3 regions of the Serratia sp. NPDC078593 genome follow, and region 1 is predicted to be linked to each of the others. Evidence: predicted binding sites of a transcription regulator. Region 1 holds the regulator's gene; each other region holds the start of a gene.
The links. The regulator PurR, encoded in region 1, represses purine synthesis genes. The targets are predictions, from matches to a motif close to CANGCAAACGTTTGCNTG.
Positions count from the first base shown of each region.

Region 2: the regulator PurR is predicted to act here: its motif matches at 9,344-9,361, upstream of purE (5-(carboxyamino)imidazole ribonucleotide mutase).
Region 3: the regulator PurR is predicted to act here: its motif matches at 7,267-7,284, upstream of ACQKDS_RS17725 (amino acid aminotransferase).

Region 1 is NZ_JBNNGK010000005.1:80,404-90,717, reverse strand. It holds gene ACQKDS_RS07740 (Grx4 family monothiol glutaredoxin) at 1-277, opposite strand, end outside; gene ACQKDS_RS07735 (C40 family peptidase) at 680-1,522, shown strand; gene sodB (superoxide dismutase [Fe]) at 1,863-2,441, shown strand; gene ACQKDS_RS07725 (YnhF family membrane protein) at 2,498-2,587, opposite strand; gene purR (HTH-type transcriptional repressor PurR) at 2,901-3,926, shown strand; gene punR (DNA-binding transcriptional activator PunR) at 3,930-4,874, opposite strand; gene punC (purine nucleoside transporter PunC) at 5,000-6,196, shown strand; gene cfa (cyclopropane fatty acyl phospholipid synthase) at 6,537-7,688, shown strand; gene ACQKDS_RS07700 (I78 family peptidase inhibitor) at 7,895-8,194, opposite strand; gene ACQKDS_RS07695 (riboflavin synthase subunit alpha) at 8,241-8,891, opposite strand; gene ACQKDS_RS07690 (MATE family efflux transporter) at 9,131-10,314, shown strand, end outside.
Region 2 is NZ_JBNNGK010000002.1:70,117-80,430, reverse strand. It holds gene folD (bifunctional methylenetetrahydrofolate dehydrogenase/methenyltetrahydrofolate cyclohydrolase FolD) at 1-574, shown strand, start outside; gene ybcJ (ribosome-associated protein YbcJ) at 585-797, shown strand; gene ACQKDS_RS02395 (MgtC/SapB family protein) at 897-1,610, opposite strand; gene ACQKDS_RS02390 (MFS transporter) at 1,635-2,870, opposite strand; gene ACQKDS_RS02385 (MBL fold metallo-hydrolase) at 2,883-3,704, opposite strand; gene ACQKDS_RS02380 (extracellular solute-binding protein) at 4,046-6,211, shown strand; gene cysS (cysteine--tRNA ligase) at 6,265-7,650, opposite strand; gene ppiB (peptidylprolyl isomerase B) at 8,061-8,555, shown strand; gene ACQKDS_RS02365 (UDP-2,3-diacylglucosamine diphosphatase) at 8,566-9,312, shown strand; gene purE (5-(carboxyamino)imidazole ribonucleotide mutase) at 9,455-9,979, shown strand; gene purK (5-(carboxyamino)imidazole ribonucleotide synthase) at 9,976-10,314, shown strand, end outside.
Region 3 is NZ_JBNNGK010000020.1:17,502-27,815, forward strand. It holds gene mukB (chromosome partition protein MukB) at 1-2,446, shown strand, start outside; gene ldtD (L,D-transpeptidase) at 2,655-4,502, shown strand; gene ACQKDS_RS17715 (DUF882 domain-containing protein) at 4,684-5,232, shown strand; gene ACQKDS_RS17720 (MBL fold metallo-hydrolase) at 5,297-5,944, shown strand; gene ACQKDS_RS17725 (amino acid aminotransferase) at 6,011-7,201, opposite strand; gene ompF (porin OmpF) at 7,446-8,543, opposite strand; gene asnS (asparagine--tRNA ligase) at 8,847-10,247, opposite strand.

The sequences.
Region 1 (10,314 bases):
CACGCTGATACATCTCGATAATAATATCGCAACCGCCGACCAATTCACCGTCAACCCACAATTGTGGGAAAGTTGGCCAATTGGCGTACTTCGGTAACTCAGAACGAATGTCTGGGTTTTGCAAAATATCAACGTAAGCAAAACGCTCACCGCAGGCCGATAATGCCTGAACAGCCTGGGCTGAGAAGCCGCAGTTAGGTAATTTTGGTGAACCCTTCATGTACAGCAGGATCGGGTTCTCAGCAATTTGTTGCTGAATTTTTTCAATCGTCGTCATTTTATTGCTTCCTCAAGCCACATCATGGCTACAACATGCATCTCGCTGGCTATTGTAGCGGCTGGATACCCCGCAAAAAAACGCTATCTTTTGCAAGGGCATTCCGACTGCGTCTCCACACAGCGCTGATAACGCCATTATGGTCAAAACCTAGCTGCAGATTAACATTTTTAACCCGCATTTTTCACCCTAGATTTCCCCATCCGTACAGTTGGGTAACCTCTCTCGGTGCGATTAGAGTGATATTGATGTCGCCTCTACCCGCGCTATTTTTTTTATTATTAAAAATGCTATTAACGTTTTCTCACAATATGGATTATTATTTGCAGGTTATTCACTGTTTTATCGCGTGTCTTTACGGAATACTGTCGCGGGTTCCTGTCCAGGGTTGGTGTCGTCAACATGCGTTTAATTATTGCGCTTTTTGCGTTGTTGTTTGCTCAAGTGTTGTTAAATTTGGCACAGGCTGCGCCATCGTCTGGCGTTAGCGCTGATCTACGTAAAAGCCATGTGAATGAAGCACGGCTGAGCGAACGTAAAAAAAAGAAAGCAGAAAAGGCCGCTAAAAAGGCCAAAACCACCACGCCGCAAAAAACGCCTCGATTAAAGACGATTAAAAACACAACCATCAAAACGGCTAAAAAATCCACCCGGGTTAAATCAACACGCAAAGCGATACACAGTGCGAAAATAAACGTCACACCGCCCAAAAAAGGCTACAAAAAAGGTTATGGTCGCCATCGCACCGCTGGTTTAACGAACACGCATCGGTTACGCAGTGAAAAGCTGCAGCACAATACTCGTCCACCGAAACTCAGTGCAGCACATAAAAAACGCTATCAACATGCGAAGCAGACCGCCTTGGCCAAGCTGATGAGCCAAATGGGTAAACCCTATCGTTGGGGGGGCAGTTCGCCACGCACCGGTTTTGATTGCAGTGGGCTGGTTTATTATGCCTATAAAGATGTGATGAAAATCAAAATGCCGCGCACCGCTAACGAAATGTACCATTTGCGCGATGCCGCTCCAATCAAGAAAAACGAGCTGGAAAGTGGTGATTTGGTGTTCTTTCGCATCAACAATCGCGGTGTCGCCGACCATGTTGGCGTCTATCTTGGCAACGGTCAGTTTATTCAGTCACCGCGCACCGGCGAAGAGATTCGTATCAGCAAACTCAATAGTGACTACTGGCAAAGCCATTACATCGGCGCTCGCCGCGTGATGACACCCAAAACCATTCGTTAATATGCCATGACGCAATCTAACATTGGGCAACATGCCTCTCTTCATCCAATCTGCGGATGCTTTGACCAAAGCGTGATTTAGCACGCTTTAAACCTTTTATTCACCTTAAAAGTTGTTAAGATTAATAACCACAATAAAAACAAAGCCATTTATACCCAAGATAATTCGAGTTGCTTGTAGGCGGCAACTGAATGAATCCCTGGGAGCATAGCCCACTATGTGACCAGGGTGACGGAAGGCAGCCAACACTCAAGCAACGTGAAGTATGAAGGGTTATCGTTGATGCCGATGCTTAACGGCCAACGTTGGAACAATAGCGCTGTATATAAAGGAGAAAGCAATGTCGTTTGAATTACCTGCACTACCATACGCGAAAAATGCCCTCGAACCGCACATTTCCCAAGAAACCTTGGAATATCATTATGGTAAGCATCACAACACCTACGTGGTAAACCTGAATAATCTGGTGAAAGGCAGCGAGTTCGAAGGCAAATCGCTAGAAGAGATCATCAAAACCTCTAACGGCGGTGTGTTTAACAATGCCGCACAGGTGTGGAACCACACCTTCTATTGGCATTGCCTGTCACCACAAGGTGGCGGCGAACCGACTGGCGCAGTCGCAGAGGCCATTAACCAATCCTTCGGTTCTTTTACTGCCTTCAAAGACGCATTCACCAAATCAGCGGTGGGCAACTTTGGTGCTGGCTGGACCTGGCTGGTGAAGAAAGCCGACGGCTCATTGGCTATCGTGAACACATCCAATGCCGCCACGCCGCTGACCGGTGAAGACAAACCCTTGCTGACCGTGGACGTTTGGGAGCACGCTTATTACATCGATTACCGTAATGCGCGTCCAAACTACCTGGAAAACTTCTGGGCATTGGTTAACTGGGCATTCGTGACAGAAAACTTGGCGTAACGGCCGTGAGATAAAAGGTGCCGTTCTGTTTAGGAACGGCCCTTCTTTTAGCGAGATCAGTTCAGTGCAGCGGTAAAGCTAAAAACAATAATTAATGCCAGTGCGCACACCGTGGTGAACAAAGACATTTTCAAATCGGTATCCATGAGAAGCTCCTGATCAAATTATTTGGATAAGCATAAAATCCACAACCTTGGTGCGTCAAATCATTTTCCCACAGTTCGCCGATAAAATCTTGTTGTCTATAACTCCTATTAGATCTTCCCCTTTTGCTCAATATGCGACAAAATTCGCAGTTCACTACTGCGTAGCGGTCAATGCGTCCCTCCTGAGTCAAGTGGCTGACAACTTCCACACTAAAAACCAAGTTTTCGTGACTCTAGAGAAGGATCTACGCGGGCAAACGATTAACAACATGCTTACATGCTGCAACATGTGGGTTCAGGAGTCATTCTTTACATGGCAACGATTAAAGATGTGGCCAAACGCGCGGGCGTTTCCACCACCACCGTTTCGCACGTCATCAATAAGACCCGTTTCGTCGCCGAAGAAACTAAAGCGGCCGTTTGGGCTGCCATCAAAGAGTTACACTATTCACCCAGCGCCGTGGCACGTAGCCTGAAGGTTAACCACACTAAATCTATCGGTCTGCTCGCCACGTCCAGTGAAGCGCCCTATTTCGCCGAAGTGATTGAAGCCGTGGAAAACAGCTGCTACAGCAAAGGTTACACACTGATTCTGTGCAACTCCCACAATAATCTCGATAAACAACGCGCTTATCTGGCCATGCTGGCGCAAAAACGTGTCGACGGTCTGCTAGTGATGTGTTCCGAATATCCCGATCAACTGCTCGGGATGCTGGAGGATCACCGCAATATTCCGATGGTCGTCATGGATTGGGGCGCAGCACGCGGCGATTTCACCGACAGCATTATCGATAATGCCTTTGAGGGCGGGTATCTGGCGGGGCGTTACCTGATTGAACGCGGCCATCGCGACATTGGCGCCATTCCCGGCCAACTCTCACGTAATACCGGCGGCGGCCGTCACCAAGGCTTCCTGAAAGCGTTACAAGAGGCCAATATTGACGTTCGCGATGAATGGATCGTCCAAGGTGACTTCGAGCCAGAATCCGGTTACAAGGCGATGCACCAGATTTTGTCACAAAAACACCGCCCCACCGCCGTTTTCTGCGGTGGTGACATTATGGCCATGGGCGCGATCTGCGCCGCTGATGAACTCGGTTTGCGCGTACCACAGGATATTTCGGTGATCGGTTATGACAATGTGCGCAATGCGCGCTATTTCACCCCGGCGCTGACCACTATTCATCAACCCAAAGAGCGCCTCGGCGAGATGGCATTTACCATGTTGCTGGATCGTATTATCAGTAAGCGTGAAGAGTCGCAGGTGATTGAAGTCCACCCTAAGCTGATCGAGCGTCGCTCGGTCGCCGATGGCCCCTTCGTTGATTACCGCCGCTAAGCATTATTGCCGGGGCGCCTTCTCAGGGCGTTCCGGTAGGTTCTCTTCACTCAACCATTCCTGATTCAGCGTGTCACTGTCACCAAGGTAATCCAATAACCAGGCCATCGCCGGTGATTGCGCATTTTGTTGCCATGTCAGGCAACAGGCGCTGGGTGGAAATGGCTCAGGAAGTTGCAGCGATACCAATTCCCCACGCTGAACCTGCGGCAACACACGATGGGCGGGCACCATGCCGACACATAAACCGCTGCACAAGCAATCCACCGCGGACACCCAATCTGGCACCACCAACCGCCGCTGGTTATCCAGTGACCACGTCACGCGTTTTGGCAACGTTCGCGACGTATCCTCCAACACCAATGAGGGATACGGCCGTAGTTGCTCATCATTTAGCGGCCCCGGTAACCCCGCTAACGGGTGATCGGCACTCACGACACACAGCCAGTTCATAAAACCCATATCGCGAAAAGCAAAACCACCACCGGTTGGAACCGCGCGGGTTGCACCAATTGCCATATCTGCCCGGCCATCGATTAACGCATCCCATACGCCGTTAAACACTTCCGGTTGTACCAACAGTTCTACATCTGGAAAATGGCGATAAAAATCCAGTACCAACTGTCGGCTACGCTGCGGCTTAACAATGATATCGACGGCTATCTTTAACTGCCCGCGCCAACCGTTAGCGACCTGCTGACATTGACGCCGCGTGTTGAGCATTTTTTTGATAACATCGCGTGCTTCATGAACAAATAGCGCCCCCGCGGGCGTCAACTCCACATCACGGTGACGGCGCTCAAACAGTGGTACGGCAAGCCATTGCTCCAACTGACGCACGGTATAACTGACCGCAGACGGCACACGATGTAACTCCTGTGCCGCCGCGCTAAAACTGCCGGTGCGCGCAACCGCATCAACAACATCAAGGGAATATTCAGACCACATCGCTTTGCCTTCAATTTTTTTAACAGCACTTTGCAAATATTACCGTTTCACAAGCAGAGATCCAGCCAGATACACTTGCGGCGCTAAAAAAAACCTGCACCAACATAAAATTAATGAGAAAGACCATGCGAAACTTTGGATTTATGTTCTATCTGGCTGGCTTAAGCATGCTCGGCTATCTGGCCACAGACATGTATCTGCCCGCCTTCGGCGTGATGCAGCAAGAACTGCAAATTTCTGCCGGCGCCATCAGCGCCAGCCTTAGCATTTTTCTCGCTGGCTTCGCCTTTGCGCAATTATTGTGGGGGCCACTGTCCGACCGTCTGGGTCGTAAACCGGTTTTATTGATCGGCCTGACGCTGTTCGGCCTCGGCTGTCTTGGCATGATGTGGGCGGATAACGCCGTACAACTGTGGACACTGCGCTTTATTCAAGCCATTGGCGTCTGTTCTGCCGCCGTTAGCTGGCAAGCGATCGTCATCGATCGGTATCGTGAAGGCAGCGCAAACCGCGTATTCGCCACCATTATGCCATTGGTTGCACTGTCACCCGCACTGGCACCGTTGGTTGGCGCATGGCTGTTAAATCATATGGGATGGCGTTCAATTTTCGCCGTTCTGCTGGGTATTACCCTTCTCCTACTGCTGCCAACGCTGCTGCTCAAAGACAGCTCACGGCAGGAAGCCGCGGCACAGGGCAAAAGCGGCATAGGTTTCCTGCAGTTGCTGAAATCACCGGTATTCAGCGGTAATGTGATGGTATTCGCCGCCTGTTCAGCCGGTTTCTTCGCCTGGCTTACCGGATCCCCGTTCATACTTGGCAATATGGGCTACAGCCCAAATGACATCGGCCTGAGTTATGTGCCACAAACATTGGCATTTCTGTTAGGGGGATACGGCTGCCGGACGGCGTTAAATCGGATGAAAGGCAACACGCTGCTGCCTTGGCTGCTAGCCGCGTATGGCATCAGCATGCTGGCATTGTATCTGGTGGCAACACTCACTTCACCAACCCTGACCACCCTGCTGATTCCGTTCTGCTTTATGGCGTTGGTGAACGGGGCCACCTACCCGATTGTGGTGGCGAACGCCTTGACGCCGTTCCCAGAAAGCACCGGTAAAGCAGCCGCGCTGCAAAACACCTTGCAGCTCGGTTTGTGTTTTATCGCCAGCATGCTGGTTTCTGCCTATATTGAACAACCGCTATTGGCGACAACGACGGTGATGGTTTCTACCGTGGTATTGGCCGCGCTGGGTTATCTGATGCAACGAGGTAAAACGGTGACGAATCTTCTGGGGGAACACGCTAACTCAGCGTTATAACCGCAAGTGTTAATCGTCACTTAAAAAATATATTTGCCGAGTGCGTTTTACAGTTGAGTAAGCGCCTCGGCAGGCCTATACTCGAAAACGACCTTCAAAAATAACACAGATAATATCTTTGTATTGCAAGTAACTTTGCGGACGCGTGTGGCGTCACAATTTATTTATTGATGCGTTTGCCCAAGCCCCCTATCACTTGGGCCTCTCAGAATTTCCCTCTGTTCATATCGGATATCAGACACCGCGGTGAAGGTTTCCGTTGGTGTACGTATGTGCCCGCAGAAATTGACTACGCTTTTTCTATCGGGCCATAAGTCAGAAGAAAGGTGATGGAGAAGCTATGAGTTCATCGTGTATAGAAGATCTGAGCATCCAAGACAATCATTGGTATCGTATTGCTCATGAAATGCTCAGCATGGCCGATATTGAAATAAACGGTTCACGTCCTTTTGATATACAGGTTAAAAACCCCGATTTCTTTAAACGTGTATTACAGGAAGGTTCGCTGGGTCTTGGCGAAAGTTATATGGATAGCTGGTGGGAATGCGAACGATTAGACGAATTCTTTCATCGCGTCATCGCAGCAGGTTTAGAGCAAAAACTCCCCCGCCACATTAAAGACACGCTACGCATCGCCGCCGCTCGCCTACTCAACTTACAGTCCCAAAAACGCGCATGGATTGTCGGCAAAGAGCATTATGACCTTGGTAATGACCTCTTTACCCTGATGCTCGATCCCTATATGCAATACTCCTGCGGTTACTGGAAGGACGCCACCACCCTCGAACAGGCACAAGAAGGCAAGTTGCGCCTGATCTGCGAGAAATTGCAATTACAACCCGGCATGCGGCTGCTGGATATCGGCTGTGGTTGGGGGGGATTATCGGCTTTTGCTGCCAAAAATTACGGCGTATCGGTTGTCGGCGTGACCATCTCCGCCGAACAGCAAAAGCTGGCGCAACAGCGCTGTGCCGGGCTGGACGTTGATATCCAACTACAAGACTATCGCGATCTGCATCAGCAGTTTGATCGCATCGTCTCCGTTGGTATGTTTGAACATGTTGGCCCTAAAAATTACCGTACCTACTTTAACGTGGTAAAACGCAATTTGAAACCCGATGGATTATTCTTGTTGCATACCATCGGTTCAAATCGGACAGATATGAATGTTGATCCGTGGATCAACAAATATATCTTCCCGAATGGCTGTTTACCGTCCATCAAGCATATTGCGAAAACCAGTGAAGACCACTTCGTGATGGAGGATTGGCATAACATCGGTGCGGATTACGATCGCACGTTGATGGCATGGTATGAACGCTTTCAACAGGCCTGGCCACAGCTGTCTGCACGTTACTCTGAGCGGTTCGAACGCATGTTCAGTTATTACCTGAACGCTTGTGCTGGTGCATTTCGCGCGCGTGATATTCAATTATGGCAAGTGGTATTTAGCCCGAAAGGCATTCAGGGTGGAATACGCGTACCACGTTAAATCGCCTACAACGTAAAACACCCTGCCGAAGCAGGGTTTCTGACTGCTGACAAAGTCCGTTATTAGGGAAAGCGTGGCTACGGAGTCGTAGTGGCGTAAGCCACCGGAGCGCCCCTAGCTACACTATGCCCGGCTATCTCTGGCCATCAGGCGACTTCGTCATCAAGCTCAAAGCCGGAGCAGAGTGTTTTCTTACCGAACATCGATCAACCGCAATAAACCTGGATGATTTTGTCATCACGGTCCGCCAAAAAATTAAGGCGACTCATGTTAAAATCCATGGTCACGGCAGCATTGTAAGGGATAGCCCGAACCTGACGCGCATCGATTCGCACGCCTTGCAACGACGAGAGAGGTTTGCCGACGTAGTTCTGATATTGCGCCGCGCCGCAGGAATCGCTTGCCGCATCCACCGCGGGTGACGCCGCGTTGTTTTTTGTCGTACTGTTACAGGCAGCCAGTGCCATCAGCGCCGCTAACATCAACGTTTTCTGATAAAACTTCACGTTTTTGCTCCTCTGGTTGTCGATAATAATGAACAGAATGCCCGACTCAAGGCTTTGGTGCTAACTCAGCGGCAACCGCCATCGCCGCTTCACGGCTGGCCAACACACGTTCTACGGTGTCCACCACCGCTTGTGTTTGCGGATCGATTTCAATGTTGACCTTATCGCCTAGGCGTTTTTTACCTAGCGTGGTACGTTCTAGCGTTTCCGGGATCAAATGTACGCAAAAACGGTTATTCACTACCTCACCAATGGTCAAGCTAATGCCGTCAATACCAATGAAGCCTTTATGCAAAACGTATTTCATCAGTTCTGCGGTCGGCATACGTAACCATACCTGGCGGTTATTTTCGGAGGTATAAATTTTGGCAATTTCCGCAGTACACACAATATGGCCAGACATCAGATGCCCGCCGATTTCGTCATTGAACTTGGCTGCGCGTTCAACGTTCACTTTATCACCGACGGTAAGATCACTGAGATTGGTCAAACGCAACGTTTCTTTGATCAAATCAAAACTCACGTGATTACCGTTGATGGCGGTGACGGTTAAGCAACAGCCGTTATGCGCCACCGAGGCGCCCAGTTCTAACCCAGGCAATAAGTGTTCTGGCAATTCAATGACGTGAGTACGAAAGTTAGGTTTTTCTTCAACAGCAACCAGCGGCGCGGTGCCTTGTACGATACCGGTAAACATGTGTGCCTCTTTAAAATAGATGTAAAGCGCTTATGCGCCAGTTTGCCCCAGATAGCCGGAGAAATCCAAACCTGCAACGACAAAAAATGCGCATCGGCGCATTTATCCGCGATTTAATCGCGGCATTTGCTAATGCGACATGAGCAGGTACAATTGTTTTGAAAAAATTCCGCTATTTTTAATTGTTGTCATTGATCGACAACCCTCCTCAATCGCTAAATAATCAAAAAGGTGTATGCGTGCAGAAGTACTTTATTGAAGCGCGTAGTTTATTGGCTCTTGCTATCCCGGTAATTATCGCGCAAATATCCCAAACGGCGATGGGTGTGGTAGATACCATTATGGCAGGTGCTTTCAGCGCCACGGATATGGCCGCCGTTGCGGTCGGCACGTCAATTTGGCTACCCGCCATTCTCTTCGGCCACGGCCTGCTGTTATCGTTAACCCCTGTTATCGCCCAGCTCAACGGGGCAGGCCGACGCGATCGCATTGCGCATCAGGTGCGTCAGGGTTTCTGGCTGGCTTCCGGTGTCTCGGTGCTCATCATGGTGGTGCTGTATAACAGCAAATATCTACTCAATATGATGCACAATATTGATCCCCAACTGGCGGAGAAAGCCGTCGGTTATTTGCATGCCATTATGTGGGGCGCGCCGGGTTATCTCTTCTTCCAAGTGCTGCGAAATCAGTGCGAAGGTCTGTCTAAAACCAAACCGGGCATGGTGATCGGATTTATTGGTTTACTGGTTAATATTCCGATTAACTATGTTTTTATCTATGGAAAGCTCGGTATGCCCGCATTGGGCGGCGTAGGCTGTGGTGTCGCGACCGCCAGCGTGTACTGGATCATGTTCCTGTTAATGCGTTGGTACGCAACCCGTGCGCCGTCACAGCGTGATATTAAACTGACAGACAATGCTTCAACACCGGATTGGGCTGCCTTGAAGCGCTTGATCGCCATCGGCATGCCGGTCGCATTGGCGCTATTTTTTGAAGTCACGCTGTTCGCCGTGGTGGCGCTGTTGGTATCGCCACTCGGTATCGTCGCCGTTGCGGGTCACCAGATCGCATTAAACTTCAGTTCTCTTATGTTCGTCATCCCACTTTCGTTAGGCGTTGGTGCGACGATTCGAGTCGGCCACCGCTTGGGCGAAGGCGACGTAGATGCGGCGCGCGTATCCGCCTACTCGGCGATTTTCGTCGGTATCGCTATGGCCAGTTGCACCGCACTGTTTACTGTCGCCCTACGCGAACCGATCGCCCTGCTGTATAACGACAACCCGGCAGTGGTGATGATGGCCTCACATTTGATGCTCTTAGCCGCTATTTATCAGATCTCTGACTCCATTCAGGTGATCGGCAGCGGAATTTTACGCGGCTATAAAGATACGCGGTCAATTTTCTTCATCACCTTTGTTGCCTA
Region 2 (10,314 bases), on a different contig from region 1:
ATTACCGCTGCCTGCCGGTATTGATAATGTCAAAGTACTGGAGCGCATCAGCCCAGACAAAGACGTCGATGGCTTCCATCCCTACAACGTTGGCCGCCTATGCCAACGTTCACCGAAGCTGCGTCCTTGCACCCCTCGCGGTATTGTCACCCTGCTGGAACGCTATAATATTGATACCTACGGCCTAAATGCGGTGGTGGTCGGCGCATCCAACATTGTGGGTCGTCCAATGAGCATGGAACTGCTGTTAGCGGGCTGCACCACCACCATCACCCACCGGTTTACTAAAAATCTGCGCCATCATGTTGAGAATGCCGATCTGCTGGTGGTTGCCGTGGGTAAGCCGGGCTTTATTCCCGGTGACTGGATCAAACCTGGGGCGATCGTGATCGATGTCGGCATTAACCGCCTGGAAAGTGGTAAAGTTGTCGGCGATGTGGATTTTGATGCCGCGTGCAAGCGCGCCGCCTTTATCACCCCGGTTCCGGGTGGCGTTGGGCCGATGACCGTTGCTACACTGATCCAAAATACCTTGCAAGCCTGCGAGGAATATCACGACGTTCAACCTAAATAAGTAAGGCAGTATGGAAATTTTTAATCTGGAAAATCACCCGCATGTCGAACTGTGCGATTTACTGAAGTTCCAAGGCTGGTGCGAGAGCGGCGGTGCCGCCAAAGAAGTCATCGCCGAAGGGTTGGTAAAAGTGGACGGCAACGTAGAAACACGCAAGCGTTGTAAGATCGTCAGCGGCCAAAAAGTCAGTTTTAATGGTATGCAAGTCACAGTAACAGACTGATTGACTGTCTAGACATGCCGGGGCTACCATCCTGCCCCGGCATAGGTTAATGCTCCTTTTCCACCACTTATTACGTCAGGTTTAAGCTGTATGTGAACGTTAATGCTCCAGAGCAACAAAGCTAACATGCTCAACCTGTCGCAACATGCCATATAACTCATGCAGTGCAGCAGGTCTTTTGATTGTCAGCTTTAGGTTGACCTCTATTTTGTTCTTTTTTATATCACGTATTGTCATGGCATCAATAAAGTCTCTCCGTTGGCTAAGTTCAGCCATGAGTGCGGGTAAGCCTTCCTGTTCATCCAGTATCAGACGGGCTCTAACCTGGCCTAAATATTGATGCTGTAACGGCAATAACACGATATAGGGACTACATTTTATCGCGAGCAAAAACAGCGTCGTCGCCAGTAGTGCGTGAAGATAAAAACTGGCGCCACAAGCGATGCCGATACCGGCAGAAGCCCAAACGATTGCCGCCGTAGTCAAACCTGATATGGCATCGTCTCGCCGGTGTAATATTACCCCTGCACCTAAAAAACCTACGCCACTGATAATCTGAGCGGCCAAACGCATCGGATCGCTACGAATATTGACGGAGATCTCCGCATAATATTCCGCAGACTGAATTGATACGATCGTGAGCACACAGCTAGCGACAGCAATAATGACACAGGTTTTAAACCCGACGGGTTTGCCCTTGGATTCACGTTCTAAACCAATAACGCCACCAAGAAAAAACGCTGCCAATATTTTACCCACCGTCGCCAAATGGAGTGCTACCCAATGATCCAGCAGCGATAATAGGCTATCCATTTTATATCCTTATGGCATATCAGATTACGGTTTCGCCGTCTTTAACCCTGTCGCTGTTTTTTCCCGAGACAGATCATCTTTAAAAAACACTAAGAAGAACAGTGAAACGCCCGCCGCGATAATAGCGGAGAAGATCCAAAAGTTTTCCCACTGAGGTAATGCTTCCGCTCCCTGCTGCGTTACCGTTTGGTTGAATATCTGCCCACATACGGTAGAAGCAAATAATAGACCAACGCCATTCGAGACAATAAACCGCAGGCTCTGAGCCTGAGCTTTGATCTCCGGCCGTGCTTTGCGATCGACATAAATGTCACCCACAGTGAAGAAAAAGTCCCAACAGAATCCCTGTAACATCAATCCAATCAGGATAAACATCATGTTGGCATCAATGGCTGCGTGAGCGAAGAAAAGCGATCGGATAATCCAACACACAGCTCCCAGCATTAACGTGATTTTGAAACCAGCCTTCAATAAGAAGAATGACAACAAGAACATAAAGATCACTTCACAGGCGATTCCTACCTGCATCATGGATGCCGCATTATCAAAGCCTAACGCCTTCAGGAATACCGGAATATAAGCCGAATATGCCGTTTTGGGGATCATCAATACAAAAATGCTCAGCATCAAAATTGAGAAATTGCGATCTTTAAATAAGGATAATGCATCTAAACAGAATAAATCACGCAGGGTAAACGCATTTCCTTTCGCTTTTGGTGGTGTATTAGGTAAAGTGAAACAATAAAAACCGAGTACCACACCAGCTGCCGATGCAATATACCAAGTCATGGTGTCACCGGAATATCCCATTTGCCCGATGATAAAGCCTATCGCCATAAAGCCGAAAGTGCCAAACACGCGAATGACCGGAAAATATTTCACCCCATTAATATGGCTAAAGCTAATACTGTTAGCCAATGCAGTTGTCGGATAGAACAGCAACCCAACCAAGAATATCATTGCCAAGGTCATACTGGTGTTTTGCGCTTCAATAAACTGCGGTACGCATAGTATTACCCCGGCATTGATCAAATGCAGGATCCCCATCACTTTTTGTGATGCAAAAAATCGATCCGCAACCATGCCGATGAATAACGGCGACATGATCGTCGCCAATCCCAAGAGTGCATAAGAAGAACCAATGATAGTCGCCATGCCATAAGTACTCAGCACTAGCCCCATAGTCATATTCCAGGCACCTTGCATGAAGTACTGCACAAACATCATGACCAGTAACCGAGGTGTTTTGTTAAAATCCATGTTGAACCTCCGCTAGTTAACACTGATGTTCATGCCGTCATAGGCAACGGTGATGTTTTTATCCCGACAAGCCGCTACCAGCTCGTCATGCAACAGCTTGCCACTGTGGGAAACGTGGGAAACCACGAGCTGACTCGCCGCATGCAGGCAGTGCATCGCTTTCAGTTTTTCCTGTGCGGCAAATACGGTTTCCAAACTCATGTGGTTATCCGTACGGGCATTGCCGTTAAAACCATAAGTGCACTCAAGCACCACCAAATCTAATGATTTGCCGTCTAACCATTGCCAAGTCAGTTCAGGAAACCAGCCGGAGTCATGGCCATAAAAGAGTGTTTTTCCCTCTTTTTCGATCACATACACATAGCACAACTCCCATTTCGCATGATTCGCAAGCAATGGTGTGATCTTATAACCGTGGCTTTCTACCGTCACAAAAGGCACTAAACAATGAAATGCGAACCGCTCCTTGCTATAGCCGGGTAAAACGGCTGCACAACCATTGATCGCACGATCATTTCCGTAAATAGACAAGGGATGATCAATGTTAAAACCATAGCCTTCCATCCGGCTGAACAGTTCGCCAACATTGAAGTGATCCGGATGCGTATGGGTAAATAACAGATCGGTTATCTCCGTGGCGTCTAGCCCATCGCGTAATAGCTGCTGGCTAAACTCCGGGGCAACATCAATTAACATGACATTATCAATAATCGCAGAGGAGTGTGTACGTAAGTCTTTTCCCTTCAACAAGCGTGCTTGCTGACAGTGTTCGCAACGGCAAAATGGGTTGGGGATCCCTTCCGAGGCAGCCGATCCCAAGAAATGTATGTTCATTTTTATCCTTATTATTTAGCTATTGTTATCCCACGTTCCCTCCCCCACGTTGGCTAATTCAAGCCGGCAGCAGGAAATTGGAACGTGTCAATATTACAGTGATGAAGAAAAAACGAACAAGCTTCTATTTCTAATTGGTGATGCGGTTCAAAGAATTTGACTTAGTATTCATTTTCTAAAAATGATAAAAATTCATGCTGCGCTAGTCAGACGAACATGCGTAAAAATGAGCAGCAAAACGCATCAAAGTTTGGTTCCCCAAATGAGGTGGAAAAGATCACGGTGGTCGTTCACTTTTTCCGATGTTAGCATCACACCAAGTACGCTCTGGGTAATGAGAAATGGCAACTATCAAGGATATAGCGAGGCTTGCGGGCGTATCACACGGCACCGCATCTAATGTGCTTAACGGACGTGGTAACGTTAGCGTTGAAAAGATTGAAGCCGTTAAACGCGCCGCGCAGCAAATGGGCTATCAGATCAATGCGCAGGCGCAATCGCTGCGCGCCAGTAAAAATAGTGGGATTGCCCTCATTCTGCCAAGCATCAATGCAGAGCAATATCATCAACTTTATTGTGGACTACAGCAGTCACTGATGACAGATTTAGATCTGTACGTTACGGGTGACATTCCCAGTGCTGAGCAACGAATTCTGCAAACGCTCGCGGCTAAGTCCTATCAAACGGTTATCACCGTTTCCTGTCTAAGCGAGAGCCGGCTTTATTATCAAGCACTCCGTTTGCCAGCAGAACAGATCTTATTTGTCTATCGCCATCCCGAAGGGGCGCAGGCATGCTTCAGTCTTGACTTCGCCCAAGCAGGAGCCGATCTTGCCACAGCAATTGCATTGCAAAAACCTACCCAAGTCGGCGTTTTTTGTGACCCGCTCCCTTACGCCAATAGCCATCTTTTTGTTGATGCCGTAAAAGATACATTTATTAACCTTAGCCCTTCAACGCAGTTAACCGTCATCTCTTCCCCAGCCGGCGAATGCCACACCGCCGCTTTTTCATTTTTTACCGATCAACCCCCACAGATTTTGATCGCTATGGATTGCGACAAAACCCGTGATCTAACCCAAGCTGCCTATTTGGGAAGTCTCAGTTCTTGCCCGCCAATTTGGCAACTTTGCGGTAACGATCCTGCTATCGTTGCGAACCAATTTAGCTATCAAATGGATTACGCACGGCTTGGCGCCGAAATAGCGGGCTATATTGAGGCTAAAGGCCGCGCAGAACCTACGGTAACATTAACAAATCGTGGTTTTGCACTGGGGGAAGTACAGAGTCGGGCAATCCCGGTTAACAGCGAAGTATTGAATATGCTCATACTGCCCAGCCCGTCGACAGATGCTTTGAAAAAATTGCTGCCGCATTTTACTCGTCAAAGCGGTATAAAGGTTAATCTTGCCATTTACCCTTATGCTGAAATATTCGACATTCTCTCAAATCTATCCCTACATCCCCATTACGATCTACTGCGGATAGACATGGCCTGCTTCCCTTGGCTCGCAGAGAGGACCCTTCGCCCACTGGCTGATATCAATGCATCACTATTGGCCTTGCAGCAGCATTTTTCTCCTGAAATCAACGCGCACTTTAGCCAAATTGACGGCAAGGCCTATGGATTGCCGTTCGATGCCAGCACTCAGTTACTGTTTTATCGCCGTGATTTATTTGAAGACCCAACCATTAAGCGCATGTTTTATGAAAAATCCGGTAAAGAACTCGCTATCCCTAATAACTTTACCGAATTTGATGCCATCAGCGCTTTTTTTACCGCTATTCATCAGGCTGGGGATCCACAACGTCCTCTTGGCTCATCAACGATGCTTAGCAATTCTGGGTTAATTGCTACCGAGTTTCTCCTCCGTTATTACGCGCTGGGAGGCCGGTTGGCTCAGAACGATCTCGCTCCCCGTCTTGAGCCAGAGATAGCCACAAACGCTCTTCGACAATATCTCAACCAATTAGTCATCACTGCCAACCTCAACAGTGAATGGTGGGATGAACCCGTGGCTCTATTTGAGCAAGGGCAATTAGCGATGCTGATCATGTATATGAATCTCTTTAATGATGTCGCTCACAGCCCAATATCTCCAGCGATAGGTTCTGCCCCGGTACCTGGCGGCGTTCCACAAATGGGCGGTGGCTCACTCGGCATGTCTCGTTTTAGCCAAAAAAACACGGCGGTAACGCAGTTTTTTCATTGGCTGTATTCACCGGAAATCACCACTAATCTGGTATTACTCGGCGGCAATAGCGCCCATCAAAGTATCTATCAAAATCAACGCATTCTGCATCAATACCCTTGGCTCGAACAATGGCGTAATACCCCAGGCACAGGCATTCGTGAAACGCACGGATTACGCGGTGAACGGTTTAACTTACGCCTTGCTGAGTTCATTATCGGGCAAGGCATTACCAACGTAGTGAACAACATCATGACGCCAGAACAAGCTATCATCTATATCAATCAACGATTGCTCAACGAAACCCTGCCCTAAAAAAAACCGGCTGGCTCTCGCCAACCGGTTATTTATACGGACAACCTGGCTAACTACTTGCGCCGCCAGGTGGTGCCTTGGGCACCGTCTTCCAGCACGATGCCCATCTCGTTCAAACGGTCGCGGGCAGAATCCGCCAGTGCCCAATCCTTGGCTTTACGTGCATCGTTACGTTGTTTAATCAACGCTTCAATCTCTGCCACTTCCCCGTCGTCTGCTTGCGCACCGCTTTGCAAGAAAGCTTCCGGCTCCTGTTGCAACAAACCGAGCACCTTAGCTAATTTACGCAATTCAGCGGCCAGCGCATTGGCGGCCGCCGCATCTTCGCTCTTCAGGCGGTTCACTTCACGCGCCAAATCAAACAGTGCGGAGTACGCTTCTGGCGTATTGAAATCGTCGTCCATCGCTTCACGGAAACGTGTTTCGAATGCCTCACCGCCAGCCGGCGCCGCCGACGCGTCAGTGCCGCGCAGTGCGGTATATAAACGTTCCAGCGATGCACGCGCTTGCTTCAGGTTTTCTTCGCTGTAGTTCAACTGGCTGCGATAGTGCCCGGACATCAAGAAGTAACGTACGGTTTCCGCATCGTAATAGTTCAAAACGTCACGAATGGTGAAGAAGTTGTTCAGTGATTTAGACATCTTCTCTTTGTCGATCATCACCATACCAGAGTGCATCCAGTAATTGACGTAAGGGCCATCATGAGCACAGCTGGATTGGGCAATTTCGTTTTCGTGGTGCGGGAACATCAGATCTGAACCGCCACCGTGAATATCGAAATGCGTTCCGAGTTGTTTGCCGTTCATCGCAGAACATTCGATGTGCCAGCCTGGTCGGCCTTCACCCCACGGTGACGGCCAGCTAGGTTCACCCGGCTTGGACATTTTCCACAATACAAAGTCCATCGGATTGCGTTTCACATCGTCCACTTCAACACGCGCACCGGCTTGTAATTGTTCCAGATCCTGACGTGACAGCAAGCCGTAGTCAGGATCGCTGTCGATGGCAAACATCACGTCGCCATTACTGGCAACATAGGCGTGATCGCGCGCGATCAAACGCTGAGTAATTTCGATGATCTCGGCAATATGCTGTGTAGCTCGCGGCTCTTGATCCGGGCGTTCGATCAGCAACGCGTCGAAGTCGGCGTGCATTTCAGCCAGCATACGGCTGGTCAATTGATCGCAGGTCTCACCGTTTTCAGCCGCCCGGCGGATGATCTTATCATCCACATCCGTCACGTTACGCACATAGTTCAAGTCATAACCGAGATAACGCAGGTAACGCGCCACCACGTCAAAAGCAACAAAGGTGCGTCCGTGACCAATGTGACACAGGTCATAGATAGTTACCCCGCACACATACATACCGACCTTTCCGGCATGAATAGGTTTAAATTCCTCTTTCTGACGACTCAGGGTATTAAATATCTTTAGCATCGGGACATTCCGTGGTGTGCGTAGTAACAGTGTTAAAAATAGAATCAGCGTATTGAACCGCGAAGGCCGATCTAATGCAAGGTTAAGGCCACGCTTTGCTGTATATGGCGGCCAAAAAGTACCTAAAATCAAGCTTCATTTCGTACTTTAGTCTAACAAAACCGCCATCAGCAACGGCCTATGCTGCCCACTACTGACTCATTAATAGAGATATGTTATAAAGTCGGTCTGATTGTTCACACCTTTATACCCGTCATACTTCACGTTGCATGTGTGTTGGCTGCGCTCGTTCCCCCGAATCACTTACCACAGTAAGCTCATCGGGATTCACGTCCTTGCCGCCTTCCTGCAACGCGAATTATTTAGGGTATATATGTGGCATCTCACTTCACCTTGTTAGGATTAAAACTATGGTTACTTTCCACACCAATCACGGCGACATCGTCATCAAGACCTTCGCAGACAAAGCACCGGTCACCGTTGAAAACTTCCTGAACTATTGCCGCGCAGGTTTCTACGACAACACTATTTTCCACCGTGTTATCAATGGCTTTATGGTTCAAGGCGGTGGTTTTGAGCCGGGCATGAACCAGAAAAACACGCAGGCGCCAATCAAAAACGAAGCAAACAACGGTCTGAAAAACACCGTTGGTACCTTGGCGATGGCACGCACCAACGATCCGCACTCTGCGACTGCCCAGTTCTTCATTAACGTCGCAGATAACGACTTCCTGAACTTCCGTGGCGAGAACGCGCAAGGCTGGGGTTACTGCGTATTTGCTGAAGTCGTTGAAGGTATGGACGTCGTCAACACCATTAAAGGCGTGAAAACCGGCCGCAGCGGCATGCACCAAGACGTGCCTGTTGAAGACGTGGTCATCACCCGCGTTAGCGTCAGCGAGTAATCGCAACTGCATGAGCACCTTGTTCATCGCAGATTTGCATCTCAGCGCACAGGAACCGGCAATTACTGCCGGTTTTCTGCGTTTTTTGCAGCAAGAAGCAGTCCATGCGGATGCGCTATATATTCTTGGCGATTTGTTTGAAGCGTGGATTGGCGACGACGATCCCGAACCGTTGCACGGCGAGATCGCCGCGGCATTGAACACGCTGCAACGCGCCGGTGTTCCCTGCTATTTCATCCACGGCAACCGTGATTTCCTGCTCGGTCAACGCTTTGCCAAAGCCAGCGGCATGATACTGCTGCCTGAAGAACAGGTTATCGAACTGTACGGCCGACGCATCTTGATCCTGCATGGCGATACGCTGTGTACCGACGATCGGGCATATCAGGAATTCCGCCACAAAGTGCATAAACGGTGGATTCAACGGCTATTCCTCGCCCTGCCTTTGCGCTGGCGCTTGAAGATTGCCGCCAATATGCGGGCGCGCAGTCAGCAAAGTAATCAGCATAAATCATTGGAGATCATGGATGTCAATCCGCAAGCTGTTGAGCAGGCGATGGTCCGCCACAATGTGCATTGGATGATTCATGGCCATACGCATCGCCCTGCCGTGCACAAATTGTCATTGAGCTCTGGCGACGCGCACCGCGCAGTGTTAGGTGCCTGGCACGTTGAAGGCTCGATGATTAAAGTCAGCGCCGATGCCGTCGAGCTGATTGCCTTTCCCTTTCAAATGACTGACTCACCGCCGCGGTAAAAATTTCGCGATTTTGACGGTGAAAACCCTCGACGCAACCGTTTTCCTTGCCGTTTACCCATGATATGCTCTACGCCCTAAAACGGTCTGCCGTCGTAGACAACAGGCCGACGCTGGTACACTCTACAGGAGCCTTACACCCATGGGAGCCAACGCTGCTTCAGCCACCAATGCTGGGGCTAAAATCGCAATTGTAATGGGATCCAAAAGTGACTGGGCCACCATGCAATTCGCGGCCGATATTCTGACCTCGCTTGATGTCCCGTTCCACGTCGAAGTCGTTTCCGCCCACCGTACGCCGGATAAACTGTTCAGCTTTGCCGAACAGGCGAGTCGCAACGGCTTTGATGTGATTATCGCCGGAGCCGGCGGTGCCGCGCACTTGCCAGGTATGCTGGCGGCGAAAACACTCGTTCCGGTGCTGGGTGTGCCGGTGCAGAGCGCAGCGTTGAGCGGCGTTGATAGCCTGTATTCCATCGTCCAGATGCCGCGCGGCATTCCGGTCGGTACGCTGGCGATTGGCAAGGCTGGCGCAACAAATGCCGCGTTACTGGCGGCGCAGATTGTGGCACTGCACGATACCGCACTGGCGCAACGTCTGGCCGAGTGGCGTCAATCGCAAACGGATGAGGTGCTGAACAACCCAGATCCCAGGGAGGAAGCATGAAGCCGGTCTGTGTATTAGGCAATGGTCAGTTGGGGCGTATGCTGCGCCAAGCGGGTGAACCCTTAGGCATCGCCGTTTATCCCGTCGGATTAGACGCCGAACCGGAAGCTGTCCCTTATCAAAACAGTGTGATTACCGCTGAAATTGAGCGCTGGCCGGAAACGGCACTCACGCGCGAACTGGCAACGCACAACAGCTTCGTTAATCGCGATATCTTCCCGCGGTTGGCCGATCGCCTCACGCAAAAACAGTTGCTCGACCAGCTCAACTTAGCGACCGCACCGTGGCAACTGCTGACGGATGCCGCTGAGTGGCCGCAGATATTTAGCCAGCTG
Region 3 (10,314 bases), on a different contig from region 1:
TCAGCGGCTGGTCACATTGGCTGAACGCTTTGGCGGCGTATTACTGTCAGAGATCTATGATGATGTCACCATTGATGATGCGCCGTACTTCTCTGCGCTTTATGGCCCGTCTCGCCACGCCATTGTGGTGCCGGATCTGTCGCTGGTGCGTGACATGCTCGAAGGGCTGGAGGATTGCCCGGAAGATCTCTATCTGATCGAAGGCGATCCGCAGTCGTTTGATGACAGCGTATTCGCCGTTGAAGAGCAGGAGCGAGCGGTGTTGGTGAAAACCGCCGATCGCCAGTGGCGCTATTCACGCTACCCGGCGGTGCCGTTGTTTGGCCGTGCCGCGCGCGAGCAGCGTTTGGATGTGCTGCATGGCGAGCGTGAATCACTGGCCGAACGTTACGCGACCTTGTCATTTGACGTTCAGAAAATCCAACGTTTGCATCAGGCGTTCAGTCGTTTCATCGGTTCGCATCTGGCAGTAGCATTTGATACCGATCCTGAAGCGGAAATTCGTACGCTGAATGGCCGTCGTGGCGAAGTTGAACGGGCGCTGAATAATCACGAAGCCCAGAACCAACAACAGCGTCAGCAATACGATCAGGCGAAAGAAGGCATCTCGGCGTTGAATCGTCTGACACCGCTGGTTTCATTATTGAATGACGAAACCTTGCCGGATCGTGTTGAGGAGCTTCATGAAGAGTTGGACGAAGCGCAAGATGCTGCGCGTTATCTCCAACAGCACGGCGTTGCCTTAGCTAAATTGGAGCCGCTGGTTGCGGTATTGCAAAGCGACCCGGAACAACACGAACAACTGCAACAAGATTATCAGCAAGCGCAAAGCGTACAGCGTCAGGCTAAACAGCAGGCGTTTGCATTGGTTGAAGTGGTTCAGCGTCGGGCGCATTTCAGTTATACCGACTCGGCTGGTATGCAGAATGCTAACAACGATCTTAACGACAAATTACGTCATCGCTTGGAGCAAGCTGAAGCAGAACGCAGCCGCGCGCGTGAGCAACTGCGCCAGTATCAAGCGCAATTTACGCAATATAGTCAGGTGCTGGCGTCGCTGAAAAGCTCGTATGACGCCAAACGCGACATGCTGAAAGAGCTCAGTCAGGAACTGGTGGATATTGGCGTACAGGCTGATGCCAACGCAGAAGCGCGCGCGCGCCAGCGCCGCGACGAACTGCATGCGGCGTTAAGTAATAACCGTGCGCGTCGCAACCAGTTGGAAAAACAGCTCACCTTCTGCGAAGCCGAAATGGACAGCTTGCAGAAAAAACTGCGCAAGCTGGAGCGCGATTATCATCAACTGCGTGAGCAAGTCGTGACGGCTAAAGCGGGCTGGTGTGCGGTGATGCGGATGGTGAAAGATAACGGCGTCGAACGTCGCTTACACCGTCGTGAGCTGGCTTATATGGATGGTGATGAACTGCGTTCAATGTCGGATAAGGCGCTGGGTGCGTTGCGTCTGGCGGTGGCGGATAACGAGCACTTACGTGATGTGCTGCGGTTGTCAGAAGATCCGAAGCGGCCAGAGCGTAAGATTCAGTTCTACATCGCGGTATATCAGCATCTGCGTGAGCGTATTCGACAGGATATTATTCGTACTGACGATCCGGTTGAGGCCATCGAACAGATGGAAATCGAACTGGGGCGTTTGACTGAAGAACTGACGGCGCGTGAGCAGAAACTGGCAATCAGCGCGAAAAGTGTGGCGAATATTATTCGCAAAACTATTCAGCGTGAGCAAAACCGTATTCGCATGCTCAATCAGGGATTGCAGGCGGTTTCGTTTGGTCAGGTGAAGAGCGTGCGTCTGAACGTCAATGTGCGTGAAGCGCATGCGACACTGCTGGATGTGTTGTCTGAACAGCAGGAACAACACCAAGATCTGTTCAACAGTAATCGTTTGACCTTCTCTGAAGCGTTGGCCAAATTATATCAGCGTTTGAACCCGCAGATTGATATGGGGCAGCGTACACCGCAGACCATTGGCGAAGAACTGCTGGATTACCGTAACTACCTGGAGCTTGAGGTAGAAGTGTTCCGTGGTTCTGATGGTTGGCTGCGAGCCGAAAGCGGTGCGCTGTCTACCGGTGAGGCGATCGGTACTGGTATGTCGATTCTGGTGATGGTGGTGCAGAGCTGGGAAGAGGAATCGCGTCGGCTGCGTGGCAAGGATATTTCGCCATGCCGTCTGTTGTTCCTTGATGAAGCGGCGCGTTTGGATGCCAAATCAATTGCAACACTGTTTGAACTGTGTGACCGGTTAGAAATGCAGTTGATTATTGCAGCACCGGAAAACATCAGCCCAGAAAAAGGCACCACCTACAAGCTGGTGCGAAAAGTGTTCCAAAATCAAGAACACGTTCACGTTGTTGGGTTACGTGGTTTTGCCAGCGAGTCTGTCGCTGCGCTGAGTATGAATCCGACAGAAGCACCGCAAACTTAAAAAAACAACCTACTAATCTGAAAATAGCCGCCCTGGGGTGGCTATTTTTTGTATAACAAAGACGATAGAACGACCCAATACGGTAAAGTAGCGTTATGAAATAAACAGTAATCCTGTTGTGCCCAAAGCAAAACAGCCTTTCTGTTTGTATACTTAAATTAATCAGTAATCTTTGTTGTGTTTTTTGCAAACATACAGGGGGCAAGGGATGTTGTTTATAAAAGGAAACACGGTACGACGCTTGGCGTTGAGTTGTGCAATTGTTGGTAGCTTTACCACGTCGCTACCTGCATGGGCGGCCGTGCCTGCGTTTTCCACTGCTTCCTCTGGCTCAGGCATGTCAGTAGCGCAAAGCCGTTCTGAGTTGCTTGCCGCATTACCACGCGGCGTGACGCCACATTACCTTACTACGTTAGCACCACTGTATGCGGCTAATCACATGCAGCCGATGTGGCAGGATCGTGAAGCGGTACAGCAGTTCCAGCAGCAGTTAGCAGAATTAGCTATTTCCGGTATCCAGCCGCAGTTTAGCCAATGGGTTAAGCAGCTCACCGATCCGGCTATTAGCGATATGGCCCGGGATGTTGTGTTGTCGGATGCGATGATAGGCTACCTGCAATTTGTCTCCTCGATCGGAGCCAACGGTAACCAATGGCTTTACAGTACCATTCCGTACAAACTGGCGACACCGCCGACGACGGTAATCAACCAGTGGCAGTTGGCGGTACGGCAGGGCAAGGCGCGGATCTTCGTTGAATCGTTAGCGCCGCAACATCCACAGTACGCTAAGATGCATCAGGCGCTGCGAGAAATGCTGGCCGACAACCGCCCTTGGCCGCGGGTAGGCGGGGGGCCAAGCTTGCGCCCGGGGCAAACCAGCAATGACATTCCGGCACTGCGTGAAATTTTGCAGCGAACCGGCATGCTAAATGAGGCGCCGGCTACAAGCTTGTTCACTCAAGAGCCCACAGTGGTAAACAACACTGATACGCCGCCGGTGATGGATGATTTATCCGTCGATGAAGAAGGGTTGCGTAACAGTCGTGCTACGGTAGTTAGCCCGTCGTCTACATCGGTGGAGAATCTTAATGCGCCGAGCGAGAGTACATTCTTGCGACAACCACCGAGCCAGGTTTCAAGCGCTGATAACCGCTATAGCGAGGAGTTGGTTGAGGGGGTTAAACGCTTTCAGCAATGGCAGGGGCTGAGTGCGGATGGCATCGTCGGTGTGCGAACGCGTGAGTGGCTAAACGTATCGCCGCAAATGCGAGCTTCGTTGCTGGCGTTGAACATTCAACGGTTACGCATTCTGCCGGGGCATGTCAGCAATGGCATTATGGTTAACATCCCTAATTATTCACTGAGCTATTACCAGAACGGAACTGAAGTCTTGTCATCACGCGTGATTGTGGGTCGTCCGAGCCGTAAAACGCCGATGATGAGCAGCGCATTGAACAATGTGGTGGTCAATCCGCCTTGGAATGTCCCAACAACCTTGGTGCGTGAAGATATTGTGCCGAAAGCGATGCGTGATACCAGCTACTTCAGAAAACACGGATACACGATACTTTCCGGTTGGAGCAATGATGCAGAAGTCATTGATCCCTCGATGATTGATTGGAGTCGAGTCTCTGCACGTAACTTCCCGTATCGTATTCGCCAAGCGCCGGGAGCCAGTAACTCGCTAGGCCGTTTCAAATTCAATATGCCGAGTTCAGATGCTATTTATTTGCACGATACGCCGAACCATAATTTGTTCCAGAAAGATATTCGTGCTCTGAGTTCTGGTTGCGTTCGTGTGAATAAAGCGTCCGATTTGGCGAATATGTTGTTGCAGGATGCGGGATGGAACAATAGTCGCGTCTCTTCGACCTTAAAACAAGGTAATACCACGTTCGTCAATATTCGTCAGCGTATCCCGGTTAAATTGTATTATTTAACCGCCTGGGTTTCTGAAGACGGCAAGCCACAATTCCGTACAGATATTTACAATTACGATAATACGGCGAGATCCGGCGCACAAATTTTGGCTCAGGCCGAAAAATTAATGCAATAAATGCAGTAATTATAAATAAATAACGGTCAGAATACTGGACCATGTTATTGGCGCTCAGGCGATGAGCGCCGATACACCAAGGGATACCGATGGTTGACTCAGCCTGTCTGGGCGGTTATGGTTCGGTCAGTGCGCTTTTTTGTGCATATTTTTTGATATTTTTGCCGGATTTAACGTAAACATGGATACAATAGATCATAACCGTCGTAAATGGCTGGCTTTAGGTACTGCCGCCATGGGTATAGCACTGCTGCCCGGGCAAGCGTTTGCCAGCCTTTCTACTTCTCGCCCACGTATATTGTTGATCAATAATCTCAATACGGGAGAGTCGCTTAAAGCGGAATTCTTTGATGGTAAAGGTTACAATAAAGAAGAGTTAGCCCGCTTAAATCATCTTTTCCGCGATTATCGCGCGAATAAAGTCAAATCAATTGACCCACAGTTGTTTGATCAGCTTTTCCGTCTGCAAAGTCTGTTGGGTACCACGAAACCCGTGCAACTGATTTCAGGTTATCGATCGCTGAGTACCAACAATGCGTTACGTGGCCGCAGCCGTGGTGTGGCGAAGCACAGCTATCACACCAAAGGGCAGGCGATGGATTTCCATATTGAAGGTATCCAGTTGAGTCATATTCGCAAAGCCGCGTTAAAAATGCGGGCAGGCGGTGTAGGATATTATCCACGTAGCAACTTCGTACACATTGATACCGGCCCAGCACGAACCTGGTAGTTAATGTTGTACCCTGATTGAATGTGTCGGCCAGAAAGGTTCGGCTCAGTGAGTTTGGGGCTTTATGAAATATCAAATTATTCCTGTTACTGCGTTCAGTCAAAATTGTACGCTGGTTTGGTGTGAAAGCACGCAGCAGGCAGCGCTGGTGGATCCCGGTGGCGAAGCTGAAAAGCTTAAGGCTGCAGTCGCGGAAGCCGGGGTTACGCTGACACAAATATTATTGACGCATGGGCATCTCGATCATGTTGGTGCGGCAGCGGAACTGGCTGAGTATTATCAGATACCGATTTACGGTCCAGATAAAGAGGATGCTTTTTGGCTGGAAGGGTTACCTGCACAAAGCCGTATGTTTGGTATGGAAGAGTGCGCGCCACTGACACCGAATAAATGGTTAGCCGAAGGCGATGGTGTCCAGGTTGGTGAGATGGCGTTGAAAGTATTGCATTGCCCCGGGCACACTCCAGGACATATTGTGTTCATCAACGAAAACGCGCGTCTGGCGTTAGTGGGCGACGTGCTGTTTAATGGCGGTGTGGGGCGCAGCGATTTCCCTCGCGGTGATCATCAAGCATTAATCAACTCTATTCGTACTAAATTGTTACCACAAGGTGATGATATGGCGTTTATTCCAGGTCATGGCCCGATGTCGACCTTTGGCCATGAGCGCCAAACCAACCCGTTCCTGCGTGAAGAGCCGGCAGTCTGGTAACGTTATTTCCCGGCAGAAATAACGAAGGGGCGCTTGGCGCCCCTTTTCTATGGGTGGAATACTGTTTTACAGCACGGCGACGATGGCTTCACACAGCGGTGCCATATTGTCAGGCGTCATGCCTGCTACGTTGACGCGGCCAGAATTCACTGCGTAGACACCAAACTCATCACGTAAACGGAGTACTTGTTCTTTGCTCAAGCCGCTGAAAGAGAACATTCCATTCTGATTGATGATGAAGCTGAAGTCTTGCTTCGCCCCTTTTTCTTGCAAGGTGTTCACGAACAACTGACGCATGCGATGGATACGTTGACGCATGTCGCTCAGCTCTTGCTCCCAGATGGCGCGTAGCGCTTCATTACTCAGGATCGTGGCAACCACGGCAGCACCGTGTGACGGTGGGTTGGAATAGTTAGCACGGATAGCGGCTTTTACCTGGCTAAATGCACGATCGGCAGTTTCGCTATCAGCAGCAACAACGGTACAGGCACCGACACGTTCGTTATACAGACCAAAGTTTTTAGAGTAAGAGCTGGCAACAATCAGTTCTTTATGTTTTGCCGCGAAAATACGAAGCCCTTGGGCATCCTCTTCCAAACCGTTAGCAAAACCTTGATAGGCAAAGTCAAACAGTGGCAACCAACCGTTGGCGACAGACAACTCAGCCAGCTGTGTCCATTGTTCAGGGGTTGGGTCGATACCGGTTGGATTATGACAGCAGCCGTGGAACACCACCACATCACCCGCCTGTGCTTGCTTCAGGCTGGCGATCAGGCCATCGAAGTTCAGTGAATGATTAGCTGCATCATAATAATCGTATTCCAGTACTTCTAAACCTGCAGCGTGGAACACGTTTTTGTGGTTAGGCCAGCTAGGGTTACTGACCCACACACGTTTGGCGTCGGTTTGGTTGGCGATAAAATCACCTGCAACGCGTAGCGCTCCAGTGCCACCCGGCGTTTGCGCGGTGCGAGCGCGTTTATCAGCGATAATTGAACTATTTTTGCCGAACAGCAGTTCCTGTGTGCAAGTGGCGAAAGCCGGGATCCCTTCAATACCGAGGTAATTCTTGGTGGTTTCATTTTCCAGCAGATATTGCTCGGCTTTTTTTACGCTGGTTAACACCGGCGTTTTGCCCGTTTCGTCTTTATAGACGCCAATACCGAGGTTAATTTTAGTTGGACGAGCGTCCGCGCGGAAAATGTCAGTCAGACCCAGAATAGGATCGGCAGGTGCTGCGGTGATGTTTTCAAACATGTCAGATGCTTCCATGGCTTAGAGTTAAGCTGTCAGAGACATCAGGGTAGCGCCAGACATGCGCTTTGCCAACCGTTTGCGAGAAAAACACATCGATCTTGTGATGAGTGCATATTCAGCACAAAAAATGACGGGAAAGGGGATACCGGTAGCATAATAATTTACCGTACCTAAAAACAAAAACAGGGCCGAAGCCCTGTTTTATCACGTCGCGATGGCGAACCACCGTTAAGTGTGTAACGAATTAGAACTGGTAAACCAGACCCACTGCTACGATATCGTCGGTGTTCAGACCCAGCGGGTTGTTGTCATTCAACTGGTTGATTTTGTAATCAACATAGGTAGACATGTTTTTGTTGAAGTAGTAAGTCGCACCGACTTCTACATATTTGATCAGGTCAGCATCGCCGATACCTTCGATATCTTTACCTTTGGACTGAACGTAGGCAAGAGAAGGACGCAGACCGAAATCGAACTGATACTGAGCGACCAATTCTAAGTTCTGTGCTTTGTTAGCGAAACCGGTAGCGCCGTTTTGTGCGCTGTTGGTGTTGCTGTTTTTAATGTAGGTGGCGTTGCGTGTTTCACCGTACATTGCTGCCAAGTAGACGTTATTCGCGTCATATTTCAGCGCAGTTGCCCACTGCTCAGCGCGACCATCGCCACGGCCATAGGTTGCGGTAGTCTGGCCATCGGTACGGTCAGATGACGCATAGGCTGCGGAGATACCCACACCGATTGGTGTTTCATAAGTAGAGGACACACCCCAACCGTCGCCATTGGAGCGTTTGATATCGTCGCGCTCGTTTTTACCTTGATACTGAACACCGAAGTTCAGGCCGTCAACCAGACCGAAGAAATCGTTGTTACGGTAAGTCAGCAGACCGGTAGAACGGCCAACCATAAAGTTGTCGCTACCTGCAGAGTCGCCACCGAATTCTGGCAGCATATCGGTCCAGCCCATTGGGTCATAGACGATACCGTAGTTACGGCCGTAATCCAGAGAACCGTAGTCGGCAAATTTCAGACCCGCGAAGCCCAGACGCGTTTTGTTGCCGTCCTGAGCATCAGAACCGCCTTCGCTGTTGTTAGCCTGAATGTTGTATTCCCACTGGCCGTAACCGGTCAGTTGGTCATTAATCTGAGTCTCACCTTTGAAGCCAAAACGGACATATGACTGGTCGCCATCATCGCCTTTGCTGTCAGAGAAGTAGTGCAGGCCGTCAACTTTACCGTACAGATCCAGCTTGTTGCCATCTTTGTTATAGATCTCGGCAGCGTTTGCTGCACCGGCAGCCAACAAAGCCGGGATTACCACTGCAAGAATGTTGCGCTTCATCATTATAATTACCCTCATTGGTGTTATTCGGACACCTTGCCACTGCCGACAATAATTCTTTTGGAACTATTGTTGATAGATTGGTGTCGTTCTGTGTCTGCATGCAGTGTTCCATTCACCGTCAGGTTAATCTAGAACGAAAATGATACTAATACCCTAATCAGGTTTCAAAAAGAAACATTGTGTAACTAAATATTAATGAAAGGGAACTTTGTGACGCAGGTCAAGAATAAAAAATGCGAAAGGCCAGCGAGGCTGGCCTTTGTTTTGTAACAAAATGGTAGTAAAACGCGCAGATTTAATAAATTAGAAGCTCGCGTTACGTGGCGTACGAGGGAATGGAATGACGTCACGCACGTTTTGTACCCCGGTCACATAGGCGATTAAGCGCTCAAAACCTAAACCGAAGCCAGAATGTGGAACGGTGCCGTAACGACGCAGATCGCGATACCACCAGTAATCCTCTTTATTTAGCCCCATTTCTTCCAGGCGCTGATCCAACACATCGAGGCGTTCTTCACGCTGTGAACCACCGATAATTTCGCCGATACCCGGGGCTAATACGTCCATTGCCGCCACGGTTTTACCGTCTTCATTCATACGCATGTAGAATGCTTTGATGTCTTTTGGATAATTTTTGACGACTACTGGCGCCTTGAAGTGTTTTTCGGCCAGATAACGCTCATGCTCTGAAGAGAGGTCGATACCCCAAGACACTGGGTTTTCGAAGGTTTGCCCGGATGCTACCAGGATGTCGATGGCGTCGGTATAATCCACTTGAGCAAAATCGGAAGACACAAAGCGCTTCAGGCGTTCAACGGCATCTTTGTCTACGCGTTCAGCGAAGAACTGCATATCGTCGGCACGTTCGTTCAAAACTGCCTGGAAAACATATTTCAGCATGCTTTCCGCTAAGCCTGCGACATCGTCCAGACTGGCAAAGGCGACTTCTGGCTCAATCATCCAAAATTCAGCCAAGTGGCGGCTAGTATTGGAGTTTTCTGCACGGAAGGTTGGGCCAAAGGTGTAAACTTTAGATAACGCACAAGCGTAAGTCTCACCGTTCAACTGACCGGATACGGTCAGGAAGGCTTCTTTACCGAAGAAATCCTGGCCGAAGTCGACCGCGCCTTTATCGTCACGTGGCAAATTTTCCATATCCAACGTTGATACGCGGAACATTTCACCCGCGCCTTCGGTATCCGAGGCCGTGATCAGCGGTGTTGAAACCCAGAAATAACCGTTTTCATGGAAGAAGCGGTGAATAGCCTGCGCCAGGGTGTGGCGCACACGCGCAACGGCACCAATCAGGTTGGTACGTGGGCGCAAGTGGGCGACTTCACGAAGATACTCAATGCTGTGACGTTTGGCCGCCATCGGGTAGGTATCGGGATCATCCACCCAGCCTACGACGCTAATTGCGGTTGCTTGCAGTTCGAAACTTTGGCCTTCGCCGGGTGAGGCGGCCACTTTACCGGTGACTTCAACAGAGCAACCGGTGGTCAGATGCAGAACTTCATCCTGATAATTCGGCAGAGAATTATTAACAACGGCCTGTAACGGATTAAAGCAGGAGCCGTCATAAACGGCGAGGAAGGAGATACCAGCTTTAGAATCTCTCCGGGTACGCACCCAGCCGCGCACGGTGACTTCACTGTCAACCGCAGCACGTCCTTGCAGCACGTCGCATACAGGCACTACGCTCATAGATTTCTCTCTTTAATTGATTTGATGTAAGAAATAGCTAACAACCCAAGAAAATGGGGATTCGACT